2 regions of the Kocuria sp. HSID17590 genome follow, and region 2 is predicted to be linked to the other one. Evidence: riboswitches for the same ligand, from Rfam matches in the RefSeq annotation. Region 2 holds a riboswitch; the other holds the start of a gene.
The links. Region 2 has a riboswitch for thiamine pyrophosphate ahead of D8M39_RS09520 (bifunctional hydroxymethylpyrimidine kinase/phosphomethylpyrimidine kinase). Riboswitches for the same ligand answer to the same signal wherever they lie in the genome.
Positions count from the first base shown of each region.

Region 1 (4,735 bases), on a different contig from region 2:
CTCGCTGCTCGGGGCGCAGGCCGTGGTGGTTGCGTCCCTCGCGGGCGTCGACTGGTGGAAGCAGCGCGGGCGCAAGCAGCGTGATGCTCCTCGCCCGGGCACGTACACCGCGCAGGTGCAGGACTCCGCAATGACCGTCTACACCTCCGGTGAGGACGTGTACGAGGACATGCTCGAGGCGATCGACGGTGCCGAGCGCTCGATCCACATGGAGACGTTCATCTGGAAGGGCGACGAGATCGGGCAGCGCTTCCTCGACGGCATGAACCGTGCGGCCGAGCGGGGCGTGAAGGTCTTCGTGATCTACGACGGGTTCGCGAACACCGTGGTGCCGCACTCGTTCTACCGGTTCTCCGAGAAGGTGGACGTCTTCCGCGTCCCCGCGGTGCGGCGTCCGTTCTGGAAGGGCCCCCTGCGCTTCTCGGGGCTGTGCCACTCGAAGATCCTGGTGGTGGACGACAACATCGGCTTCGTGGGCGGCTTCAACATCGGCTCGATGTACTCCCGGCGCTGGCGCGACACCCACATCCGGGAGATCGGCCCGGCGGTGTGGGGACTGCGCAACGCCATCGCTGCCGTGTGGAACGAGGACCGCGCCCCGGAGCACGCGATCGAGTGGATCCCGCCCAAGAACTGGGATCCGGAGGTGCGCGTCTCGCCGAACCTCCCCATCCAGCTGGTGTATCCCATCCGCGGCATGTACTTGAGCGCGATCGAGCGGGCCAGGGACCACATCTGGATCAACACCCCGTACTTCGTGCCGGACCAGCAGATCCTGGACACGCTCCTGGCCGCCGCCCGCCGCGGTGTGGACGTGCGGATCATGGTGCCCAAGGACTCGAACCACATCGTGGCGGACTGGGTCTCCCGGGGCTTCTACGGCCAGCTGCTGGAGGCCGGGGTGACCATCCTGCTGTATGCGGCGTGCATGATCCACTCCAAGACCGCCACGATCGACGGCGAGTGGTCCACCGTGGGCACCGCCAACCTGGACCGGCTCTCCCTGTCCTTCAACTACGAGACCAACGTGGAGATCGTGGACAAGGACTTCGCCGCGGAGATGGAGAAGGTCTTCCTCTCGGACAGCACACACTGCGACGAGCTGACCTCGCCGGCGTGGCGTGACCGCCACCCCATGGCGCGGGTGGCCGAGGTGGTGCTCGCGCCGCTGCGGCCCCTGATGTGATCCGGGAGACCTGAGGGGACGACGCCGCCGCGTTCCGGCACCCACGCCGGTCGCCTCGTCGCCGGGGCCCGATCTGCGCCTCCACCCGGGCCTCCACCCGGAGCCAGGATCCGCCTGCTCGTCTCCGCACGACGCCGCCGCGCCCCACGAACGGGGCGCGGCGGCGTCGTCCTGCCCGGCTCAGACCTGCGAGAGGTGACCGCGCAGCGTGGTGGCGGTGTACTGGGTGCGGAACAGGCCGCGGCGCTGCAGCTCCGGGACCACGAGGTCCACGAAATCGGCGAGGGAGTCCGGCTGCACGGGCGGCATGAGGTTGAAGCCGTCCGCACCACCCTTCTCCAGCCACTCCTGCATCTGGTCGGCGATGCTCTGCGGCGTGCCCACCATGGTGCAGTGCCCGCCGCCGGCGGCCAGGCGCCCGAGCAGCTGCCGGACGGTGGGGTTCTCGGCCTCGACGATGCGCAGGATGGTGCCGTAGCGCCCCTGCGGACCGGTGAACTTCTCCAGGGGCGGCAGCGGGGGAACGGGCGCGTCCAGCTCCCACTGGGAGCAGTCCTGCTCCACGAACGTGGAGAGCTGCGCGAGGGACTGCTCCACGGGCAGCAGCCGGTCCACGCGGTCCTGCTTGGCGAGGGCCTCCTCGTGGGTGCGGCCCACGTAGGTCACGAGTCCCGGCATCACGACGACGGCGTCCGGGTCCCTCCCCGCCCTGCTCACCTCGGCCTTCACGGCCGCGTAGTACTCCTGCGCGGCAGGGAGGTCGTACGCCACCGCGTATATGCCTTCAGCAACATCTCCGGCCAGAGCCTTGCCCGGTCCGGACGCGCCCGCCTGGAACAGCACCGGCTCGCCCTGCGGGCACGGCGGGACGGTCAGCGGGCCGTCCACCAGGAAGTGGCGACCCTCGTGGTTCACGGGGTGCAGCTTGGCGGGGTCCGCCCACTGGCCCTCCCGGTCCGCGGTGACGGCGTCCGTGTCCCAGCTGGCCCACAGCGCGCGGGCCACCTCCACGAACTCACGCGCCCGCTCGTAGCGCTCGTCCTTGGGCGGCATGGCCGCGTAGCCGTGGTTGCGGGCCTCTGCGTCCCACATGGAGGTCACCACGTTCCACCCGGCTCGACCGCCGGAGATGTGGTCCAGGGATGCGAGCATCCGTGCGGCGTGGAACGGGGTGAAGAACGTGGAGGACACCGTGCACACCAGGCCGATGCGCTCGGTGGCCCGCGCCATCGCGGACAGCGTGGTCAGCGGTTCCAGCGCCCAGTGCGGGCCGTCCGCCACGGGTCCCACGCTGTGCCCGTCCGCGAAGAACACGGCGTCGAACAGGCCGCGCTCGGCGAGCTGCGCGAGCTCCTCGTAGTAGGTGATGTCGGTGAGGCGCTCCACCGAGGAGTCCGGCGCACGCCACGCGGCCTGGTGGTGGCCCGCGCCGTAGAGGAACGCGTTGAGATGCAGCTGGCGGCCGGGCCTGCCCGCGGACGACGCCGCAGCCGCTGTCTCCGGCGCCGGATCGGATTCGTGGGTGGTTGCCGACGGCTCGTCTCCCGCGGGTGCGGTACGAGCGGGACCGGGCGAAGCGGCGTCGTCGTGCTCGGAAGGTGCCGCCATGTCAGTCCACCACCAGCCCGCCGTCGACCACCAGGTTCTGCCCGGTGACGCCGCGGGACCAGTCCGAGGCGAAGAACAGGGCGGTGTCCGCGAACTCCTCCGGGGTGGTCACGCGGCCCAGGGGAGTGCCGGCGGCGATGAAGTCGAAGACCTCGTCCGGGGTGGCCGCACTCGCGTCCGTGGTGCGCAGCAGACCGCCGGAGATCATGTTCACGGTGATGCCCTGCGGGCCGAGGTCCTTCGCGGCGGTGCGCGTGAGGGAGAGCAGGGCCGCCTTGGCCGCGGTGTAGTCGTGGTAGGGGACCACCGGGTTCTGGAAGAGGTTGGTGCCGATGTTGATGATCCGGCCCTCGCCCGCCTCCGCCATGCCCGGGACCACCGCCTGCATCACGTTCAGACCGCCCACCACGGCGCCCTCGAACTGCTGGGTCAGGTTCTCGGCGGTGAGGGTGTCCAGGGTGGGGCGGGCGTCCCCGTTGAAGCTGAAGTCCACCAGCGCGTTGTTCACCGCCACCGTGATGGGTGCGCCGAAGTGCTCCCGCGCCCGCGCGACCATGTCCCGGACCTGCTGGGCGTCGGTCACGTCCGCGCAGACGGCCAGGGCCCAGTCCTCCCCGAGTTCCTGGACGAGCGCGTTCGCCCGCTCCTCGCTCGAGTGGTAGTTCACGACGACGCGCGCGCCCTCCCGGGCGAAGGCCCGGCTGAGGTGCTCCCCCAGCCCGCGGGCTCCGCCGGTGACCAGGACGATGGTGTTCTCGATCCGCATGCTCACTCCTGTGGCTCACGGCGAAGAAAGCGGTGCGCCACTGCTGCGGGCCCCGTGACATCCCTTCGCCAGTACTAACTGGACAGGTTCGACGGGTGTCATCTCAGCCGCTGCGGTCCTTGCTCCGAACGCCTCGACGGGCGGACGGAGCGGGACGGGCAACGGCACCCCGTGTCACTGGGGCCAGTGTAGCCAGAGGGCGCTCCGGCGGGAACGGGCGCGCCGCGACTGCTACCCTTGCTGGCTGGTGTGCCGGGAAGTCTGGTCGGCGAAGTGCAAGTGATGCCCGTCGACAGTGGAGACCTCCATGCCCTCGCACCACCCCCGTACACATGACACCCCTGCCACGGCTCTGCCCGAGACCGCCGGAACGAGCGACTCCGCAGTGCAGGACCCGTTGACGCACGACCCCGCGTCCGGCGGCCCCTTCTCCCGCCTCCAGACCGCTCTCCGCAGGGAGACCGTCGCGGGAATCCTCCTGGTCGCCGCTGCGGCCCTCGCCATTGTCTGGGCCAACTCACCCTTTGCGGAGAGCTACTTCGCCCTGCGGGACCTCGAGGTCGGCTACGAGCCCTGGCACCTGCGCCTGAGCCTCGGGGCGTGGGCCGCTGACGGTCTGCTCGCGATCTTCTTCTTCCTGGTGGGGCTGGAGCTCAAGCGGGAGTCCGTCTCGGGGGATCTGCGGGACCTCGGGAAGGCGGCGGTGCCGATCGCGGCGGCCGTGGGCGGCGTCGTCGTCCCCGCCCTGATCTACGCGGCGGTGAACCTGGCGAGCCCCGAGACCCTGGGCGGCTGGGCGATCCCCACCGCCACGGACATTGCCTTCGCGGTGGCCGTGCTCGCGATCGTGGGCTCGCACCTGCCGCCCGCGCTGCGGCTGTTCCTGCTCACGCTCGCCGTGGTGGACGACCTCCTGGCGATCACCATCATCGCGGTCTTCTACACGGAGGGGGTCAGCGTCCCGCCGCTGCTCCTGGCGCTCGTCCCGCTCGCGGTGTTCGCCGTCCTCACGCACCGGTTCCCTCGCTTCTTCGCGCACCGCGCGTGGGCCGCGTGGGTGATCCTGGTGCCGCTGGCCGTGGTCACGTGGGCGCTCGTCCACGAGGCCGGGATCCACGCCACGGTTGCCGGCGTGCTGCTGGGTTTCGCGGTGCCGGTCATGGCGGCCAAGAACT
Region 1 is NZ_RBMB01000024.1:6,602-11,336, reverse strand. Features, by position in the region: gene D8M39_RS09280 (phosphatidylserine/phosphatidylglycerophosphate/cardiolipin synthase family protein) at 1-1,186, shown strand, start outside; gene D8M39_RS09275 (LLM class flavin-dependent oxidoreductase) at 1,367-2,794, opposite strand; gene D8M39_RS09270 (3-oxoacyl-ACP reductase) at 2,796-3,560, opposite strand; TPP riboswitch at 3,604-3,742, opposite strand; gene nhaA (Na+/H+ antiporter NhaA) at 3,868-4,735, shown strand, end outside.
Region 1: another riboswitch for thiamine pyrophosphate. It lies ahead of D8M39_RS09270 (3-oxoacyl-ACP reductase); the one in region 2 lies ahead of D8M39_RS09520 (bifunctional hydroxymethylpyrimidine kinase/phosphomethylpyrimidine kinase).

Region 2 (4,735 bases):
CGACGGGTGGACCCTGGGGTCCGGAAGAACTGACTACTCGGCGGTCTGGATGTTGACCACGCGGCGGCCACGGCGGGTGCCGAACTCGACGACACCGGCGGCCAGGGCGAACAGCGTGTCGTCCTTGCCGCGACCCATGTTCAGGCCGGGGTGGAAGTGCGTTCCGCGCTGGCGGACGATGATCTCGCCGGCGTTGACGGACTGGCCGCCGAAGCGCTTCACGCCCAGGTACTGGGCGTTGGAGTCACGGCCGTTGCGAGTGGAGCTCGCACCCTTCTTGTGTGCCATGGTGTGTGCCTACCTTCGTTGAAAATGTATCGGGGACCGGGAGGATCAGGCGTTGATGCCGGTGATCTTGACGGTGGTCAGTTCGGCGCGGAAGCCCTGACGCTTCTTGTAGCCGGTCTTGTTCTTGTACTTCATGATCGAGATCTTGGGACCGCGCAGGTCCTCGATGATCTCGGCCGTGACCTTGACGTCGGCCAGGGTCTTGGAGTCGGAGGTGACCTTGTCCCCATCGACCAGCAGCAGCGCAGGAAGCTCTACGGTGCTGCCTGCCTCGCCGGCGACGCGGTCAAGGGTCACGAGGTCTCCTACGGAAACCTTCTCCTGGCGGCCGCCTGCGCGGACAATCGCGTACACCACTTGGGAACTCACTTCTCTCGACATCTATGGACTGCGTGTGTGGGTCGGGCGGACTCCTGGATGCTGCGAATGTCGAGTCAGCCCGCTGCGGTGGTCGAGGACCGACCGCGTGCCACGTGGCTGTCGCATCAGAACAGGGTGTTCGCCCGAGTGTGCCGCCCTCGCGTGCGGATCATGGATATGACGCACAGCGATGCCCGGCACCGACAGCCCAGACTACCCGATGCGGGGAAGTCACGCCAATCACCCCTCCGTGCCGCTCCCCCGCGCGGTCTGGGCGAAGAACGCCAGTTCGAGCCGGCACGCCCGCAGGAACGCACGCCGCATCGCGGAGCGGGTCGCGGGGTTGGCCACGGCGGCCGCACGGTCCACGGCGCGGCGCACCGTCTCGGTGGCCGCCTGGAACCCCGAATCGCTGTACGTGGCGAGCCAGTCCGCGTACGGATGCTCTTCCCACCCCACCGCGCGGGCACGCTCCATGAGCTCGGTCCCCACGTGCGCGTAGAGCCAGTAGCACGGCAGGATGGCCGCCGCTCCCACGGCGAAGCCGTCCTGCCCGGTGCGGGCCAGCAGGAAGTCCGCGTAGGCGCTCGTGGTCTCGGACGGCTCGTGGGGTGCCCGCCCACCCAGGCGGGCCCGGTGCAGGGCGGACTCCGCGGTGACCACCGATGCCGAGGCGGACGCGAAGTGCTCCCGGGTGTCCTCGTCCGGTGCGGCCGCCGCGAGCAGGGCCAGTGCGCGCGAGTAGTACTCGAGGTACTGCATGTCCTGGTCCAGGTACCACTCGAACGCCTCGCGCCCCAGGGTGCCGTCGCCCAGGCCCCGCACGAAGTCCAGCTGCGCGATCTGCTCCCTGATATCGGCGCTGTCCGCCCACAGCGCGTCCGTGAACCGCTCGCCCAGGACCGCTGCCGCGTCGTCGTCGGCGGCGTCGTCGTCGGCGCAGGCCGCGGCCAGGAACTGCGGGTCCGTGACCAGGGCCTGGACGTGGTGCATGTGGTGCACCGGGCCGTTGCCGTGGCCCACGTGCAGGGTGTCCGCTGTGCGCAGCGCGCCGCGCAGCCACGCGCGGGCCGCGCCGATGCCCCCGGCCCAGTCCCCCGTGCGGGCCACCACGGTGGCCACGGCGGAGGAGAGCGAGCAGCCCGTGCCGTGGGTGTTGCGGGTGACCACGCGCAGTCCGGTGAACTCGGCCACCGGCTCGTGGACGCCCGGGACCACGAGGGCGTCCGGGGTGAGCTCGCCGCCCAGGTGACCGCCCTTGACGAGCACGCGCGTGCCGAAGGTATCGGCGACGGTGCGGCCCTGCGCGAGCGCCTCGTCCCACGTGGTGGCCACGGGGCGCTCCGCGAGCACCGCCAGCTCCGGGAGGTTCGGGGTGATCAGGTCCGCGGCTGGCAGGAGGCCGCGCAGAGCCTCCTCCGCCTCGGGCTCCAGCAGCCGCCCGCCCGCGGTGGCGACCATCACGGGGTCGACCACGACCACGGGGGCGCGACCGGCCGCGAGCCACTCCCGGACCGTCTCGATGACGTCCACGGAGCCGAGCATCCCCACCTTCACGGCGTCGAGCTCGACGTCGTCCGAGACCGCGTCCAGCTGCGCGCGCAGGACGTCGACGGGAGGGGTGTGCACGCTGCGCACGCCCTGCGTGTTCTGGGCGACCACGGCGGTGACGACGCTGAGACCGTAGCCGCCCATCGCGGCGATCGACTTCAGGTCCGCGGCGTGGCCGGCACCGCCGGTGGGGTCCGTCCCGGCGATCGACAGGACGCGGGGAACGGTGAGGACGGGTGTGCTGGAGACGGGCGTGGTGGCCACGACATTCCCTTCGCTAGTGCGAGCTAGATCAGGTTCGACGGGTGTGTTCTCAGCCGCGTGGCGCGGCACCCCGTGTGTGCTCCACCGATCATGCCACAGGGGCGCCCGGATCCCTCCGGACGCCCCTGTGGCATCGCGTCACCTCCCGCACCCGTGGGGCGCGGCGGCGCTCACTCGCCCTTGCGGGTCATCGTGATGTCCTGGGCCTTCACGCCCACGCCCACCACGGTGGGCTGCCCGTCCGTGGCCACGGCCTTCTTCGAGCCGGTGGCCGCCGCGGTGAAGCGGCTGACGGTGGACTTCTGCGCCTCGTACTCCTGGGTGGTCACGCTCGCGGTGCCGGGAGCCGCCGCCGGTGCCACCGCTCGGCGCGAGCCACGACGACGCCGCGCCGGCGCCGGCGTCTCGGCCGTCGGCTGGGCGGTGGTGGCGGTCCGGTTGCCCGAGGTGCCATTGTCCGAGGCGCCGATGTCCGAACGGCCGCCGGAGGGTGCGGTGGCCGCCGAGGCCTTCGCGTCCGCGTTCCGACGATTGCCCTTGTCGGCGCCGCTCTCCTGCGCACCGTTGCCGCGGCCGCCGGTGCTCCGGTCGGCCGTGTCGCCGCCGGCAGTGTCACGACCGCCGTTGTCCCGACCGGTGTTCTCACGGGACCCGCCGTCGCGTCCTCCACGGCGGCTGCCCTGGCGAGACCCGCCCCGGCTGTTGGACGAGCGGCTGCGGGAGTTGCCCCCGCGCGAACCGGAATCCTCGGAGCCCTTGCCCTCGGAACCGTCGGAGTTCTCGGAGTCCGGCGCACCGGATCCGCCGCGGTTCTTCCCCGACGGCGCGGAGTCACCGGAGGTCTCCTCCGTGAACGCCGCCGTCAGCGAGTCCAGCGAGAGCGATTCCGAGGAGTCTCCGTCCGCGCCGGAGCGGTCTTGGCCGGACTGTTCCTGCGGGAGCTCGATGACCTCGCCGTGGATCGTCACGCTGGAGGAGCTGTCGGCGTCCTCGGAGGAGTTCCCGGCATCCGCCGAGCTGTCCTGCTGGTTGCCGTTCTCCTCGCCCTGGGGCCCGCGGCCCCGGCTGCGCTTGCCGCGGCGCTTCTTCCGGCGGCGGCCGCCCTCGGACTCGCCGTCCGAGGTGCCACGGTGGTCCGAGTTCCCGTGGGTGTCCCCGGAGCCGTGGGCCTCGGACGTACCGTGCGTGTCCGAGTCCTGCCGGTTCTGCCCGCCACCCTGCTGGGTGTCCTCGGCACCGGAACCGTGCTGCGCGGCGTCGTCGTCCTCGTGCGCGGACGCGGAGGCGATGCTCGCGAGCGCGGCGCGGGTGGCCTCGGCGCGGGCCTGGTTCTCCTGCTCCTCGGAGCCGCCGCCGCGGTTCTGGGACCGGGAACGGTCCTGCTGCTGGTTGCCCTGGGGCTTGCCGGAGCGCGAGCGCTTGCGCTCGTTGCGGTTGCCGCGGTGGTCCGCGGGGGCGGCGCTGGAGCGGCCCTTGAGCGGGTGGTCGTGGACGACGACGCCGCGTCCCGCGCACTCCTCGCACGGCTCCGAGAAGACCTCGAGCAGCCCGGTGCCCATGCGCTTGCGCGTCATCTGCACGAGACCCAGCGAGGTCACCTCGGCCACCTGGTGCTTGGTGCGGTCCCGGCCCAGGCACTCCACGAGCCGGCGCAGCACGAGGTCGCGGTTGGACTCGAGCACCATGTCGATGAAGTCGACCACGATGATCCCGCCGATGTCCCGCAGCCGCAGCTGGCGCACGATCTCCTCGGCGGCCTCCAGGTTGTTCTTGGTGACGGTCTCCTCGAGGTTGCCGCCGGAGCCCGTGAACTTGCCCGTGTTGACGTCCACCACGGTCATGGCCTCGGTGCGGTCGATCACCAGGGAGCCGCCGGAGGGCAGGAACACCTTGCGCTCCAGTGCCTTGTGGATCTGCTCCTCCACGCGCATGTGCTCGAAGAGGTCCTCGTCCTCGGTCCAGCGGTGCAGCCGGTCCAGCAGGTCCGGGGCCACGTAGGTCACGTAGGCCTCGATGTTGTCCCACGCCTGCTCGCCCTCGACCACCATGGCGGTGAAGTCCTCGTTGAAGACGTCGCGGACGGTCTTGATGGTCAGGTCCGGCTCCGCGTAGAGCATCTCCGGGGCGAGCGTCTTGGTGGACGCCGCCTTCTCCTGGATCTGCTCCCACTGGGACCGCAGCCGGTTGATGTCGTTGGTCAGCTCGGTCTCGGAGGCGCCCTCCGCGGCGGTGCGCACGATCACGCCCGCGCCCTCGGGCAGCCGGTCCTTGA
Region 2 is NZ_RBMB01000025.1:8,667-13,401, forward strand. Features, by position in the region: gene rpmA (50S ribosomal protein L27) at 34-288, opposite strand; gene rplU (50S ribosomal protein L21) at 334-645, opposite strand; gene D8M39_RS09520 (bifunctional hydroxymethylpyrimidine kinase/phosphomethylpyrimidine kinase) at 889-2,463, opposite strand; TPP riboswitch at 2,451-2,546, opposite strand; gene D8M39_RS09525 (Rne/Rng family ribonuclease) at 2,634-4,735, opposite strand, start outside.